2 regions of the Actinoplanes sp. CA-015351 genome follow, and region 1 is predicted to be linked to the other one. Evidence: riboswitches for the same ligand, from Rfam matches in the RefSeq annotation. Region 1 holds a riboswitch; the other holds the start of a gene.

Evidence for each region. A riboswitch is a leader RNA that binds a small molecule or an ion and turns the genes downstream of it on or off. The one in region 1 is predicted to bind S-adenosylmethionine.
Region 2: linked by a shared signal. The riboswitch ahead of ACQP2E_RS13555 (aminotransferase class V-fold PLP-dependent enzyme) and the one ahead of thrC (threonine synthase) in region 1 are both predicted to bind S-adenosylmethionine.

Annotation. Positions count from the first base shown of each region.
Region 1 is NZ_CP192102.1:8,033,179-8,040,181, reverse strand. It holds gene ACQP2E_RS36580 (alpha/beta fold hydrolase) at 1-1,517, shown strand, start outside; gene ACQP2E_RS36575 (ABC transporter permease) at 1,514-2,380, shown strand; SAM riboswitch class I at 3,106-3,243, shown strand; gene thrC (threonine synthase) at 3,254-4,537, shown strand; gene ACQP2E_RS36565 (hypothetical protein) at 4,763-5,173, opposite strand; gene ACQP2E_RS36560 (GNAT family N-acetyltransferase) at 5,206-5,712, opposite strand; gene groL (chaperonin GroEL) at 6,078-7,003, shown strand, end outside.
Region 2 is NZ_CP192102.1:3,017,543-3,024,545, reverse strand. It holds gene ACQP2E_RS13565 (glycoside hydrolase domain-containing protein) at 1-1,032, opposite strand, end outside; gene ACQP2E_RS13560 (putative bifunctional diguanylate cyclase/phosphodiesterase) at 1,105-3,399, opposite strand; gene ACQP2E_RS13555 (aminotransferase class V-fold PLP-dependent enzyme) at 3,454-4,656, opposite strand; SAM riboswitch class IV at 4,690-4,804, opposite strand; gene ACQP2E_RS13550 (DUF1684 domain-containing protein) at 4,865-5,650, shown strand; gene ACQP2E_RS13545 (M20 family metallopeptidase) at 5,661-6,851, shown strand.

The sequences.
Region 1 (7,003 bases):
CGCTGAGCTCGCTGCCCGGCCTCGGTGGGCGGCTCAGTTCGGTGCTGAGCGGCGGCGTCGCGATGGACATTCCCGGTCAGGTGGCGACCTTCACCTCGGAGCCGCTGACCGCCGGGGTGGATGTCGGTGGCTCGCCGGCGCTTCAGTTGCGGGCGGCGTCACCGACCGGCGAGGCGACGCTGTTCGTGAAGCTCTACGACGTCGACCAGAACGGCGCGTCCACGCTCAGCGCCGGTCTCGTCGCCCCGGTCCGGCTCACCGGCCTGCCCGCCGACATCGCCACCGCCGCGCCGGTCACCGTCACGCTGCCGGCCATCGTGCGGCGGATCGAGGCCGGTCACACCGTGCGGATCGCCGTCGCCACCTCCGACCAGGCGTTTCTCACGTCGGCCCAGCCAGCGACCTACATCGTCGCGGTGGAGCCGTCGCTCACGCTTCCCACGCTGGCCGGCACGCCGATCGCGGATCCGGGCACGCTCTGGTGGTACGCCCTGGCCGGCGTGATCGCCACGATCCTTCTGGGCCTGACGGTGGTCATTCTGGTGATTCGCCGCCGGCATCGGCGTCGCGAGACCTCGGTGATTGATGGGTACGCGGAAACGCCCCTCGTGGTCGACGGACTGCGCAAGGCGTACGGGGATGGGTTCGTCGCGGTGCAGGAGATCGGCTTCACTGTCGAACGGGGTCAGGTCGTCGGCCTGCTCGGTCCGAACGGCGCCGGCAAGACCACCACCCTGCGGGTCCTGATGGGCCTGACCACACCGACCGCCGGCGAGATCTACGTGTTCGGGCACCGTCTCGTACCGGGCGCGCCGATCCTGTCCCGGGTGGGCGCGCTCGTCGAGGGCCCGGGCTTCCTGCCGCACCTGACCGGGTACCAGAACCTCAAGGCGTACTGGCAGGCCACCGGCCGCCCGTGGGAGGACGCGCAGTTCGACGAGGCGCTGGAGATCGCCGGCCTGGGCGACTCGGTGCATCGCCGGACCAAGAACTACAGCCACGGCATGCGGCAGCGTCTCGCTATCGCACAGGCCATGCTCGGCCTGCCTGAGCTGCTCGTACTCGACGAACCGACGGACGGTCTGGATCCGCCGCAGATCGCCGAGATGCGCCGCGTCCTGCAGCGGTACGCCACCGACGGCCGGGCCGTGCTGGTCTCCAGCCACCTGCTCGCCGAGGTGGAACAGACCTGCACGCACGCCGTGGTGGTGAACAAGGGCCGGATCGTCGCGTCCGGCCCGGTCGACGACATCGTCGGCGACTCGCCGTCGGTGCAGCTGGACGTCTCCGACGTGCCGGCCGCCACCCGGGTCCTGGAAGAGCTGGGCGTGCGCTCGGTGACACCGGAGGGCACGTCCGGCCTGATCGTCGACATGAATGGAACGGCCCGGTCCGAGCTGGTCGCCTCGCTGGTCACGGCCGGCATCGGGGTGGACCGGCTGGTGCCCCGGCGCCGGCTCGAAGACGCGTTCCTGGCCCTGGTGGGCGACAACTCGCGGGGAAGTGGGGACCGATGAGCGCTTCTGCCGCTACCGGGTATCGGGCGTCTCGCACGCTGCCGATCTGGGCCGAGGTACGCCGTCAGGCCTCGCGCCGGCGTACCCAATTGGCTCTTGGTTTCATGGTTCTTCTGCCTTTGATCATCCTGATCGCGTTCGAGTTCGACACCGGCGGTCCGGGCGACGAGGACGCCGACGGCGGTGGCGCGTTCAGCAGCATCGCCGACCTGGGCACTTCGGGCGGCCTCAACTTCGCGCTCTTCTGCCTCGCCGTCTCGGCCGGATTCCTTCTGGTCGTGGTGGTGGCGCTGTTCTTCGGCGACACGGTGGCCTCGGAGGCGAGCTGGGGCAGCCTGCGATACCTGCTGGCCGTCCCGGTGCCGCGCGCCCGGCTGCTCGGCGTCAAGCTGATCGTCGCGGCGGGGTATTCAGTACTGGCGTTCCTGACCCTGCTCGGCTCGGCGCTGCTGATGGGCACGCTGCGGTACGGCTGGGGGCCGCTGGGCAGCACCATCGCGGCGGAGATCTCGCCTGCCGAGGGGCTGCTGCGACTGCTCGGGATCCTGGCCTACCTGCTGGTGACCATGCTGGTCGTGGCCGGCCTGGCGTTCCTCATGTCGGTGCTGACCGACGCGGCGCTGGGTGCCGTGGGTGGAGCCGTGATGCTGTGGATCCTCTCCAGCATCCTGGACCAGATCACCGCGCTCGGCGGCATCCGGGACTTCCTGCCGACGCACTACACGGACGCGTGGCGGGGGTTGCTCTCCACCCCGATCCAAGCCGAGGACCTGGCCAAGGGCGCGATCTCGGCTGTCGTTTATGCCACGATTTTCTGGGGGATCGCGTTTTATCGCTTCACCCGCAAGGACATCACTTCCTGAGGGTCAGGCGACGGCGTGGATTCACCACGCCGGGCCGGCTCGGCCCGGCCCAGCTCGGTTCGGCCCGGCCCGTTTCGTCCGGTCTGTCGGCCCCGGGAGAGGTGGGCACCGGTCACTCCGCGATCTTGGATATTTCCGGCTGCGGAGTTACTCGCTGCTACGGCAAGGGCCGACGGGCGGCCGATGTGTGGAGCATGGCGGTGCCTCCAGACACCGCTCGTTACCAAGATTTGCCGGGACGCCCGCGAGCACGACACGCGGAGCGGCCAAAGGGTGGCCGGCACCCTGGCGAACCGCAGCTCTGCTCCGCCCCGCCACCGATGCGTGTCGACTTGAGGTGCGCTGGGAACCCGAAGTCAACACGGGGACGCGGCCTGTCGACTTCGGGTTCAGTGTGTTGATTTAGGGCGCGATCCGCACCCTATGTCCACACGCACGTCGCGGAACGGCCGCTCGTGTGAACTTCGGGTTCGAATCGCGCCCTAAATCAACACGCCGTGGGGTGAGCGGGAGCCATTTTCGCAGGTCGCCTGGTGGGGGGAGCGGGTTGGACGCGGAGCGGCCAGCGAGTCGCGCCGGGCCCTCGGCGTGAGCAGCGGTCGGTACCCACCACCCAGCTGCGACCTGAAGTTGATCTGGATTTTCGGGGGAGTAGTCGCTCACACCTCGGGAACTCGTGGTGGTGATGGCGGAATCTCGTCGTAAGCTTCGAGAAACAACTGAATACCTCATCCAGAGGGGCAGAGGGAACGGCCCGATGAAGCCCCGGCAACCACCGCGCGTGTCTCGATGGCGAGGCCAGCGCTGCGGCAGGTGCTAATTCCGTCCCCGTTCCGGCAGGTCGCCGCGGGGAAAGATGAGAGGAAAGCCTCGATGACGTCTGCCGTCAGTGCACCCAGCGCTACCACCACTTCCCCTGCTCGCGGCCTGGTTTGCCGTGCCTGCGGCGCGGAATACCCGCTCGCCGCGCAGCACGCCTGTTACGAGTGTTTCGGCCCGCTCGAGGTCGCCTACGACCAGGCGGCGCTTGCGCGGGTCACCCGGGCCGAGATCGAAGCCGGCCCGCAGAACATCTGGCGTTACGCGGGGCTGCTCCCGGCCGGCCAGGACCCGGCCACCCGGGTGACGCTCGACCCCGGTCTGACCCCGCTGGTGAGCGCCCCGGCGCTGGCCGCCGCGATCGGCTTGAAAGCGCCGCTCTGGGTGAAGGACGACTCGCAGAACCCGACCCACTCGTTCAAGGACCGGGTCGTCTCGGTGGCCCTGACCGCGGCCAAGGAGCTGGGCTTCAACCGCTTCTCCTGCGCCTCAACCGGCAACCTGGCGAACTCGGTCGCCGCGCACGCGGCCCGTGCCGGTGTGCCGAGCATCGTTTTCATCCCCTCCGACCTGGAGCAGGGCAAGATCATCACCACCGCTGTCTACGGCGGTGAGCTGGTCGCGATCGAGGGCTCCTACGACGACGTGAACCGGCTCTGCAGCGAGCTGGTCGAGACCGACGAGTTCGAGGACACCGCGTTCGTCAACGTGAACGTCCGGCCTTTCTACGCCGAAGGATCCAAGACCCTTGGGTACGAGGTCGCCGAGCAGCTGGGCTGGCGCATCCCGGCCCAGGTGGTGATCCCGATGGCGTCGGGTGAGCTGCTCACCAAGGTGGACAAGGCGTTCACCGAGCTGGTCGAGATCGGACTGGTCGAGGCGCCGGAGGGCGGCTGGGCCGTGTTCGGCGCACAGTCGGCCGGGTGCAACCCGATCGCCACGGCCCTGCACAAGGGCACCGACGAGATCATCCCGGTGAAGCCGACCGGCATCGCGAAATCGCTGAACATCGGTGACCCGGCCGCTGGGGCGTACGCGATCGAGGCGGTCAACCGGACCGGCGGCTGGATGGATTACGCCGACGACGAGGAGATCCGTGCCGGCATCCGGCTGCTCGCCGAGACCACCGGCATCTTCGCCGAGACCGCCGGTGGCACCACGGTTGCCGTGCTGAAGAAGCTGGTCGAGAGCGGCAAGCTGGACCCGGAGAAAGAGACTGTCGTCTACAACACCGGCGAGGGTCTGAAGACTCTGGACGCTGTCGCCGGCCAGGTTGGACCGACTCACACGATCAAGCCGTCGCTGAAGGGCGCCCGGGAGGCCGGCCTGCTGGGATAACTCTCAGTAGTTGGTTCTCTGCCCGCTGTCGAAGATTCCCTCCTGCGAGGACTTGCGATCTGATCTCCGGATCGGCAGGATGCTCACTGCGGGAGGACGCGACGCCGTACGAGGCTCCTCACCTGGACATTGGCGACAATCTCCGAGGGACCCAACGATCCAGCGCTGACCCACGTGGCTTTCGAGCCGGAGGCGCTGTGCGTCCGTCCTCCCGACCAAAACTTCTCAGAGCTGCCTTCGCAGCAGCCGCTGCAGCCATGGCCGCAGGGGTTCGAAGTCGGGATAGTTCCCATCGACGAGCCCGGCCGCCTTCTCGAAATAATTGCGAACCCCGAATGAGCGGGTGAGCATGATCGACCAGATGCAGGCGATCCAGTACGCAGGCCAGAAGAACGGGCCGAGCGCGGCGTACTGGCTGGCGTGCCGGCACTCGTGGCGCAACAGTTTCTCGCGGCGCGGGTCGAGCAGCCACTCCGCTGACCGCTTTGTGATGATCACCGAGCCGATGGTGAAACAGGACGCCGGCGGTTTTTTGAAGCGGTAGTTCTCGGCGATGAAAATCCCGTCCGGGCCCCGCCTGATCTTCGTCCTGGTCGCAAACGCGAGCAGCAGGCCCGCGCCCGTGGTGCCGTTCACGGCGGTGAGGACAGTGCGAGCCCGCGGGCGCATCAGATCCGCCGGCGCATCTGCAGCTCGGTGAGCGTGGGCACCGTCGGATGCGGCAGCCGCACCCCCGTGTCGGTGAAACCCAGCTTTTCGTATGCCCGGACGGCCCGATCGTTGCCGACCACCACCTCCAGCATCAGCTCGTCCCGCCCGGACGCCAGCGACCAGTCGGCGACCGCGTCAACGAGCTGAGCCAGCACCTTGCCACCCCGGTACGCCGGAGTCAGGTAGACCGCGAACACGACAGTGCAGTGCGGATCGTCCGGCAGCACGGTCCCGCCGGCGTGCCCGATCAGGGGACCGTCGACCGGGTCAGCGACGAACTGAGCGGTGTCCGGACCGGACGACGACTGCCGGGTCCGGTGCCGGTAGCTCTCGTGCGGGCGAGCCGCCGCCTGGGCCAGGGTTTCCAGAAAAGCGAGCGGGCTGTCCGCGAGCATCTCCAGTCGCAGCGCCCGCATCCGTCCCGTGTCCTCTGGTGTGACCCGGCGTACGGTCCAGTTCTCCATGACGTCCTCCATACCGTCCGCCGTGCGCGGGAGCAACCCTGACCTGCACTTTCAAGATCCTTATGTGAATACACGGCCGGGGTCAGGGGTTTCGCGGGAAGATGGTGTTTCTTGCACTCGGTACCCCAGAGTGCTAAACAAGTCATTGGCACTCGCTACTTGTGAGTGCCAGCAGGTCGGGACGGTGGGGTTCCGGTCGCAGCGCTGCCATCGGTGCTTCGACACGAAACCGGTCGTCGCGGGCTATCCGGCTCGGCCTGAGGACGTCACATCGCCAGGTGGTGACGTCCACAGACGTTCCTCAACGTGCGGAAAGCGGGGCCGACGAGGCCCGGCACCGCGGATGTCCGGGAGGACAACGCCGTATGGCCAAGATCATCGCATTCGACGAGGAGGCTCGTCGGGGCCTCGAGCGCGGCATGAACCAGCTTGCCGACGCCGTCAAGGTGACGCTCGGCCCCAAGGGCCGCAACGTCGTCCTCGAGAAGAAGTGGGGCGCCCCCACGATCACCAACGATGGTGTATCCATCGCCAAGGAGATCGAGCTCGAGGACACCTTCGAGAAGATCGGCGCCGAGCTGGTCAAGGAGGTCGCCAAGAAGACGGACGACGTCGCCGGTGACGGCACGACGACCGCGACCGTCCTGGCGCAGGCGCTGGTCCGTGAGGGCCTGCGTAACGTCGCCGCAGGCGCGAACCCGATGGCCCTGAAGCGTGGCATCGAGGCTGCTGTCGCCAGCGTCTCCGAGGGCCTGCAGCAGCTGGCCAAGGACGTGGAGACCAAGGAGCAGATCGCCTCCACCGCCTCCATCTCCGCCGGTGACTCCACGGTTGGCGAGATCATCGCCGAGGCCATGGACAAGGTCGGCAAGGAAGGCGTCATCACCGTCGAGGAGAGCAACACCTTCGGCCTCGAGCTCGAGCTCACCGAGGGTATGCGCTTCGACAAGGGCTACATCTCGGCCTACTTCATGACCGACGCGGAGCGGATGGAGGCCGTCTTCGACGACCCGTACATCCTCATCGCGAACAGCAAGATCTCCGCGGTCAAGGACCTGCTGCCCGTCCTCGAGAAGGTCATGCAGTCCGGCAAGCCGCTGGTCATCATCGCCGAGGACGTCGAGGGCGAGGCCCTGGCCACCCTGGTCGTCAACAAGGTCCGTGGCACCTTCAAGTCCGTCGCCGTCAAGGCCCCGGGCTTCGGTGACCGCCGCAAGGCCATGCTGGAGGACATCGCCATCCTCACCGGTGGCGCCGTCATCAGCGAAGAGGTCGGCCTCAAGCTGGACGC
Region 2 (7,003 bases), 3.5 Mb from region 1:
GGAGAGCAACGGCAGCTGGGTCTTGTAGATGTCCCACATGGTGCAGATGTCGAAGGCGTACGGGCCGCTGGTGGGCCAGAACGGGCTCTCGTCGTCGGCGATGCACGGCTTGATCAGCGAGTGGTAGAGCGCTGTCGCCATCACGGTCCGGCGGGCCGGGGTGCCGCCGTCGACCTGGACCCGGCCGAGGTGGTCGCGCCAGCGCGCGCGGGTGCGCGCGCGAACCGTCTCGAAAGCGCTCTCCGCGCCGCCGCACTCGCGCTCCAGGTTGGCGCGGGCCTGATCGGTGCCGCGCAGCGAGAAGCCGAGGCGTACCTCGATGGTCTGCCCGGCGCGGGCCGGGCCCATGAAGAGCATGCCGAACGGGCGCAGCGTGGTGTGCCGGATGCTGTCGAAGTCGAGACGGGTGCCGCCGGGGATGAGCCGCCGGTCGTACCAGAGCATCTGCCGCCAGCCGGGGCTGTCCACCTCGACGTAGACGGAGAGCGGGACGCCCTCCATCACGACGGTGCCCTGCGCCCGGCCCTGCCCCATGCTCTCGGCCTGCGCGCGCAACGGGACGGTACGCCCGAGGTCGATGGCGAGGCCGCCGCAGGACAGGTCGACGACCACGCGGGCGCTGTCGTTGTCCGGGAACGTGTAGCGGTGGACCGCTACCTTCTCCCCCACGGTGATCTCGCAGCGCACGCCGGTGTCGAGGTTTGCCGCGTAATAGCCGGCCTCGGCGCGCTCGTCCTCCAGCGGCCAGGACTGGCCGAGGTCGTCGAGCGGCTGGACCATCGGGGTGACCCGCACGTAGTTGTAGTACTTGCGGATCGCCCCGGTGCCGGACTGCTGGAAGTGCGTGAACCCGGACGCCTGGAGCCGGTCGAACATCTCCTCCGGCACACCCTCGGTGTTCTTGGCGTACCGGCCGTATCCGGTCGGGTACGCCCCCGAGTAGGGGCAGGCCGAGACCATGCCGAACGGGGAGGTGGCGCCCGGGTGGGTGTTACCCACCTGCGGTTTCGGCCACCACCATGTGGCGGCCAACCCGTGCGCTCGAGGCAGGTCGGTGGCCGCGGTTCCGATGAATGGATCAACGTTGTCAAGGATGGCCGGACTCTAACCGGCCAGGGCGCTTCCCGTGGTTTCGTTCAGATGAACTCCACCAAAGGTGGAATTCACCACGTCGGCCACTGTCGTGCCGGCGACCAGCATCCGGTCGAACTCCGGCGCCGGCAGCGGCTTGCTGAAGAAGTAGCCCTGCACCGCCGGGCAACCGGCCGCACGCAGCGCCTCCCAGTCGGAGAACTCCTCCACCCCTTCGGCGATCGTCGACATGCCCAGTGAGTGGGCCAGCCAGAGCACCGCGGAGATGATCGATGCCTTGCGCGGGTCGTCGGCGAGACCCGCCACGAACGAGCGATCCAGCTTCACCACGTCGGCGGGCAGCGACTTGAGCCAGGTCAGCGAGCTGTACCCGGTGCCGAAGTCGTCGAGGGCCACGCGTACGCCGAGCTGCTTGAGCAGCGCCAGCCGCTCGCTCACGTCGACGGTCGAGGAGATCAGCGCGGTCTCGGTGACCTCCAGGACGAGACGGGACGGGTCGATGTACGGGTACTCGGCCAGCAGCGCCGCCACCATCGGGACGAAATCCGCCTCGGCGAGCTGACGCGGGCTGACGTTGACCGAGACGTATCCCAGCCAGTCCGACCAGTGCTGCAGGTGCTCGATCGCCGAGCGCAGCACGTGCTCGCCGAGCGGCACGATCATGCCGGTCTCCTCGGCGACGCCGATGAAGTGGCCGGGCGCGAGCACGTTGCCCTGCTCGGTACGCATCCGGACCAGCGCCTCGGCGCCGATGATCCGCCCGGTGGCGGTGGAGACGACCGGCTGGAACCAGAGCGGCAGCGTGTACCGCGGGTCGGCGGCGAGCGCGCGGCGCAGGCGGGCCTCGGCGGCGATCCGCTCCTGCACCGGCACCCGCAGGTCGTCGGTGAAGACCTGGAGACGGTTGCCGCCAGCACGCTTGGCCGCGTACATGGCGGTGTCGGCGGCGAGGACGATCTCGTCGGCGGTGGCCGGGCCGAACGCCGTGGTGACGCCGACGCTGAGCGAGACCGGCACGCCGGCCAGCGGCTCGTCCAGGCAGCCGAGGATGCCGTTGGCAACGGCCAGGCCGGTGCCGGACGGGCCGGGCAGGGCGACCACGAACTCGTCGCCGCCGAGACGGGCGATCAGGGCAGTGGACGGAACCACGGCGGACAGGCGTACGGCCAGGGCGCGGAGCACGTCGTCGCCGGTGTGGTGGCCGGCGCCGTCGTTGATCGACTTGAAGCGGTCGACGTCGATGTAGATGACGCTGACCGGCTCGGCGCTGCCGGTGAGCATGGCGGCGAGGTCGTGCTCGAACGCCTTGCGGGAGAGCAGGCCGGTGAGCCCGTCGTGGCGCACCTGGTACCGCAGCTCCGCCTCGTGGTCACGGGTGGCGGTCACGTCGAAGCAGTGCACGTAGATGAGCCGGAGCTGGTCGTGGCGGTCGTAGAGGCCGGTGCCGTGCACCTGCACCCAGATGGTCGAGCCGTCAGGGCGGCGGTACTGCCGGGTCACGGTCTGCGGCTCCCGGCTGTTCGCGAAGAGGGCAAGGATTGCCGGCTCGGCCGGGTCGACCGGGGTCAGCGGCACGTCGGCCAGCGAGAAGCCGGCCGGCAGCACGTCGGGCAGGCCGAGCCACTCGCGGTACGCGGCGTTGCTGCGCAGCACCAGACCTTCCGGGGAGAACATCGCCATCGGGATGGGCGTCTGGTCGAACGCCACGCTGAGCTGCGCCTGGCTCTCGTCCAGGTTCTCCCGGGCGCGGTCCTCCTCGACCTCGGTGAGGCGCCAGGAGACGATCTGGAAGCCGGCGGCGAGCAGCACCGCGGAGCCGTGGATGAGTGCCCAGACGAGCGGGTGCGCGACGGCCGAGCCGTGGTCGTAGGTGTGGTCGCTGACCAGCGTGCCGAAGACGGCGTGGTGCAGCGTGGTGGCGACCAGGAAGGCACCGAACGGCGCCCAGTCCCGGTACAGCGCGAGCGCCGCCACCGAGATGAAGAAGGTGAAGTGGGCCTCGGTCAGCCCGTGGCTCAGCGACACGATGCCGGCGCACGCGGCCGTGTAACCGAGCGCCACGAAGACCGAGCGCGCCCGCCGTGAGCGCAGCATCGAGGCCGCGATCAGGCACGGGAGCACCAGGCCGACGGTGAGCAGCATCGCGGGGAGGTGATCCTCGTTCTGCAGCACGCCGAACAGCACCAGCGCCACCATGATGACGGCGAGCAGCACCGTCAGCAGCCGGTGCCGGCCCGCCCAGTCCTCGTCGCGCAGTCCGCCACCGGTCGGAAGCCGGTCACGCAACCACTTCATCCAGGTCGCCACACTGATGATGATCGGCCGCAGGCCCGTGCGGGACAGTCACTTCCCGGTAGCGGATCAGGAGTTTCGCAGCCCGACCAGCACTCGGTCGACGTGCTCGGTGGTGCTGCCGAGACCGAAACTGATCCTGAGCAGGCCCGGCGTGACGCCGCACTCCCCGGTCACCGTGCTGCCGGTGAGGCGCCGGACCAGCGGGTGAGCGCAGAACTGACCGGCGCGCACCCCGATGCCGTGATCCCGGCCGAGCCGCAGCGCGACATCGGCCGGATCGTCGTTCGCGAACGCCATCGACACGATGCCCACCCTTGGGTGGTCCGGCCCGAAAAGACTGACCTCGGTCACGCCCGGGATCGTCGCGATCCCGGCGCGCAGCCGGGCGAGCAGCTCCTGCTCCCGCTCGTGCAGAACGTCGCGGTCGGCGTGGGTCAGAGCCTCACAGACAGCCGCGATCGCGACAGCGCCGAGCAGGTTGGGAGTGCCGCCCTCGTGCCTCGCCGGCCCGGTTGCCCACTCCCGCTCACCGGGGCGGTCACCCACGGCGGCGCTCGCTCCACCCCCACAGAGGTACGGGTCAGCGGCGTCCAGCCAGTCCCGGCGGCCGGCGAGCACACCGGCGCCGAACGGGGCGTAGAGCTTGTGCCCGGAGAACGCGACGTAATCGGCGCCCAGGTCGTTGATCGGCCGGTGCGGTGCCAGCTGCGCGGCGTCGACGGCGATCCGGGCGCCGTGCCGGTGGGCGAGCTCGGCCAGCTCCTTGATCGGCCAGACCTCGCCGGTGACGTTGCTGGCGCCGGTGACGGTGAGCAAGGCCTTCTTGTTCTCGGTCAGGGCCTTGTCCACGGCTTCGATCGCCTCGGCCACCGACGACGGGGCGGGCAGCCGCACCTGGTTCGGCCAGGGCAGCAGGTTGGCGTGGTGCTCGCCGTCGAAGACGATCGTCGTGGTGCCGGCGGGCAGGGCCCGGGCCAGCAGGTTCAGCGCGTCGGTCGTGTTCCGGGTGAAGATCACTTCATCGTCCGGGCCGGCGCCGACGAATTCCGACACCACATCGCGGGCTAGTTCGTACGCGAGAGTGGAGGCCTGTGAGCGTACCCCGGTGCCTCGATGAACGCTGCCGTAGCGCGGCAGGAGATCGGCCACCGCCTGGGCCGCGGCTTCGACGCAGGGAGCGGAAGCGGCGTAATCGAGATGGGCGAAAGGCCGGGTCTCGCCGTCGGGAAGAGTGACTTTCAGGTCGTCGCCGACGATGCCGAGGGACATGGTTCGCCTCCGTGAGGTCTCGGGACCCGCACGGGCCCGCGCTTGCCGCGTCGGGATCGACGCGGCCCGGTCCTCACCCGGGGCACCCCATCGCGAACGGAAGGGTTGCCGGCCAGCAAGCCGGGGCTACGCGCTGGCACTCATGACCAGGTCCGACGGTAGCAGACGCGTATTTCCCACGCAATAAGTAGGGATTAGGCTGTGCGGTATGACGATCTTGTTTCAGCAGCAATGGGACGAGTGGCACACCGCGCACGAGAAGCGCCGGGCGGATCCGCACGGGTTTCTCGCCATCACGAGCCTGAACTGGCTGAATGCGACGCCGCAGCGTTTCGACGACGCGCCGGGTTCGTGGAGCACGGGTCCTTCCGGGGTGGTGGTTTCTCTCGCGGATGGGGAGGAGCTGGTTGTCGACGGTGTTGCGGTGACCGGAACCCATCAGTTCGCGCCGCTCGCGGAAAGGGCTGACATCGCCGTGGGCTGGGGCGATGTGGTGATCGAGATCGCTCGGCGGGGAGGATTCGACGTGATCCGGCCGCGCAATCCGGCGAGTAAAGTGCTGGCGGGGTATGCCGGCACGTCCGCGTATCCGGCCGACGAGAAGTGGGTCGTGCCCGGAAATTTCACGCCTTATGAGTCGCCTCGGCCGACCCCGGTCGGGTCGGTGGCCGAGGGGATCGAGCACGTCTACGAGTCGCCGGGGACGGTGTCGTTCAGCATCGGCGGCGACGAGTTGTCGTTGATCGCTTTCAACGGCGCTGCACCCGGCTCGCTGTTCGTGCTGTTCACCGATGCGACGTCGGGACTGACGACGTACGCGGCCAACCGGAGTCTGTTCATCGCGCCGCCGGGGCCGGACGGGTCGGTCACGCTGGACTTCAACCGGGCCACGAATCTGCCGTGCGCTTATACGGAATTCGCGACCTGCCCGCTGCCGCCCGCCGGGAACAAGCTGGCGGTCGCGATCGAAGCGGGTGAGTTGAAGCCGCAGTAGGTTCGGGGTCGTGGCTTCCCTGTTGTCCTCACTGGCACCGGACGTGGTCCGGCTCATCGGGATCCGGTCCACCGCGGACCGGCCCGATGAGCTGCAGCGGGCGCTCGATTTCATGCTCGACCTGGCGGTCGGGCCTGGGTTATCGGAGCGGCGGTTCCCGGAGCGGCAGTTCTCGGAGCGGCAGTTCTCGGAGCGGCAGTTCTCGGAGCGGCAGTTCTCGGAGCGGCAGTTCTCGGTGCGGCGGTTTTCTTCGGGTGGCAAGCCGAGTGCGCTGGTCACCGCGGGTCCGGGTTTGCCGCGGGTGATCCTCAACGCGCATCTGGACGTAGTGCCCGGCGCCGGCGCGCAGTTCTCGGCCCGGGTCGAGGGTGACCGGCTCTACGGCCGTGGGGCGCACGACATGAAGGCCGCGGCCGTGGTGCTCGCCACGGTCTTCCGGGACTGTGCTCGGTCGCTGCCCTATCCGATCGCGTTGCAGCTGGTCACCGACGAAGAGGTGGGCGGGTTCGACGGCACCGGCCATCAGGTGGCGCAGGGCGTACGCGGCGAGTTCGTGGTGATCGGCGAGCAGAGCGGCCTGCGGATCGTCACCGACTCCAAGGGCATCGTGCGGGTTCGGCTGGACGCGACCGGGGTTTCCGCGCACGCGGCCTATCCGTGGCTCGGATCCAACGCGCTGGCCGCGGTGATCTCCGCGGTTTCCTCCTTGACGGCCCGCTATCCGGTGCCGTCCGCCGAAGCCTGGACCACGACGGTGAACGTGGCCCGCGTCGAAACGTCGAACGAGGCCGCCAACATCGTGCCCGCGGACGCGTCGGCGCTGCTCGACATCCGGTTTCCGCCGTCCGATCCTGATCTGGCCGGCCGGTCTGCCGCCGAGATCGCCTCGTTCCTGACATCGGTGACCGGCCCGGCCGTCGAGGTGACGGTGGAGGCACTGGGCGCGCCCCATCATGCGTCTTCGACGAGTGCCTTCGTCTCATCGCTGGCGAAGGCCGCGCAGTCGGTGGGGTACGAGGGTTCGCTGCTCCGGAAACACGGGGCGGCGGACGGCCGGTTCTACTCGGCGCAGGGCGTCGACGCGGTGATCTTCGGCCCGGGCGGGGACGGGCAGCACGGGCCCGAGGAGTACGTGGACCTGCGCACACTCGACCCTTATCGCAACGCCCTGACGACGTTCCTGAGGTCCCTGGCAGGGTGAGCGCCGCCGCGCCCGGGGTTCGCAGAGGCGGGGTCCGGGCCTGGAGTCCCCAGGTCCGGGGCAGGTCGGCGCCGCCCGGGCTAGCTGTTTCCCGAACCGTGCCGCAGCGGGGCGGTGAGCGCACGCGTTCTGCGGGCGCTCACCCTCCCCGG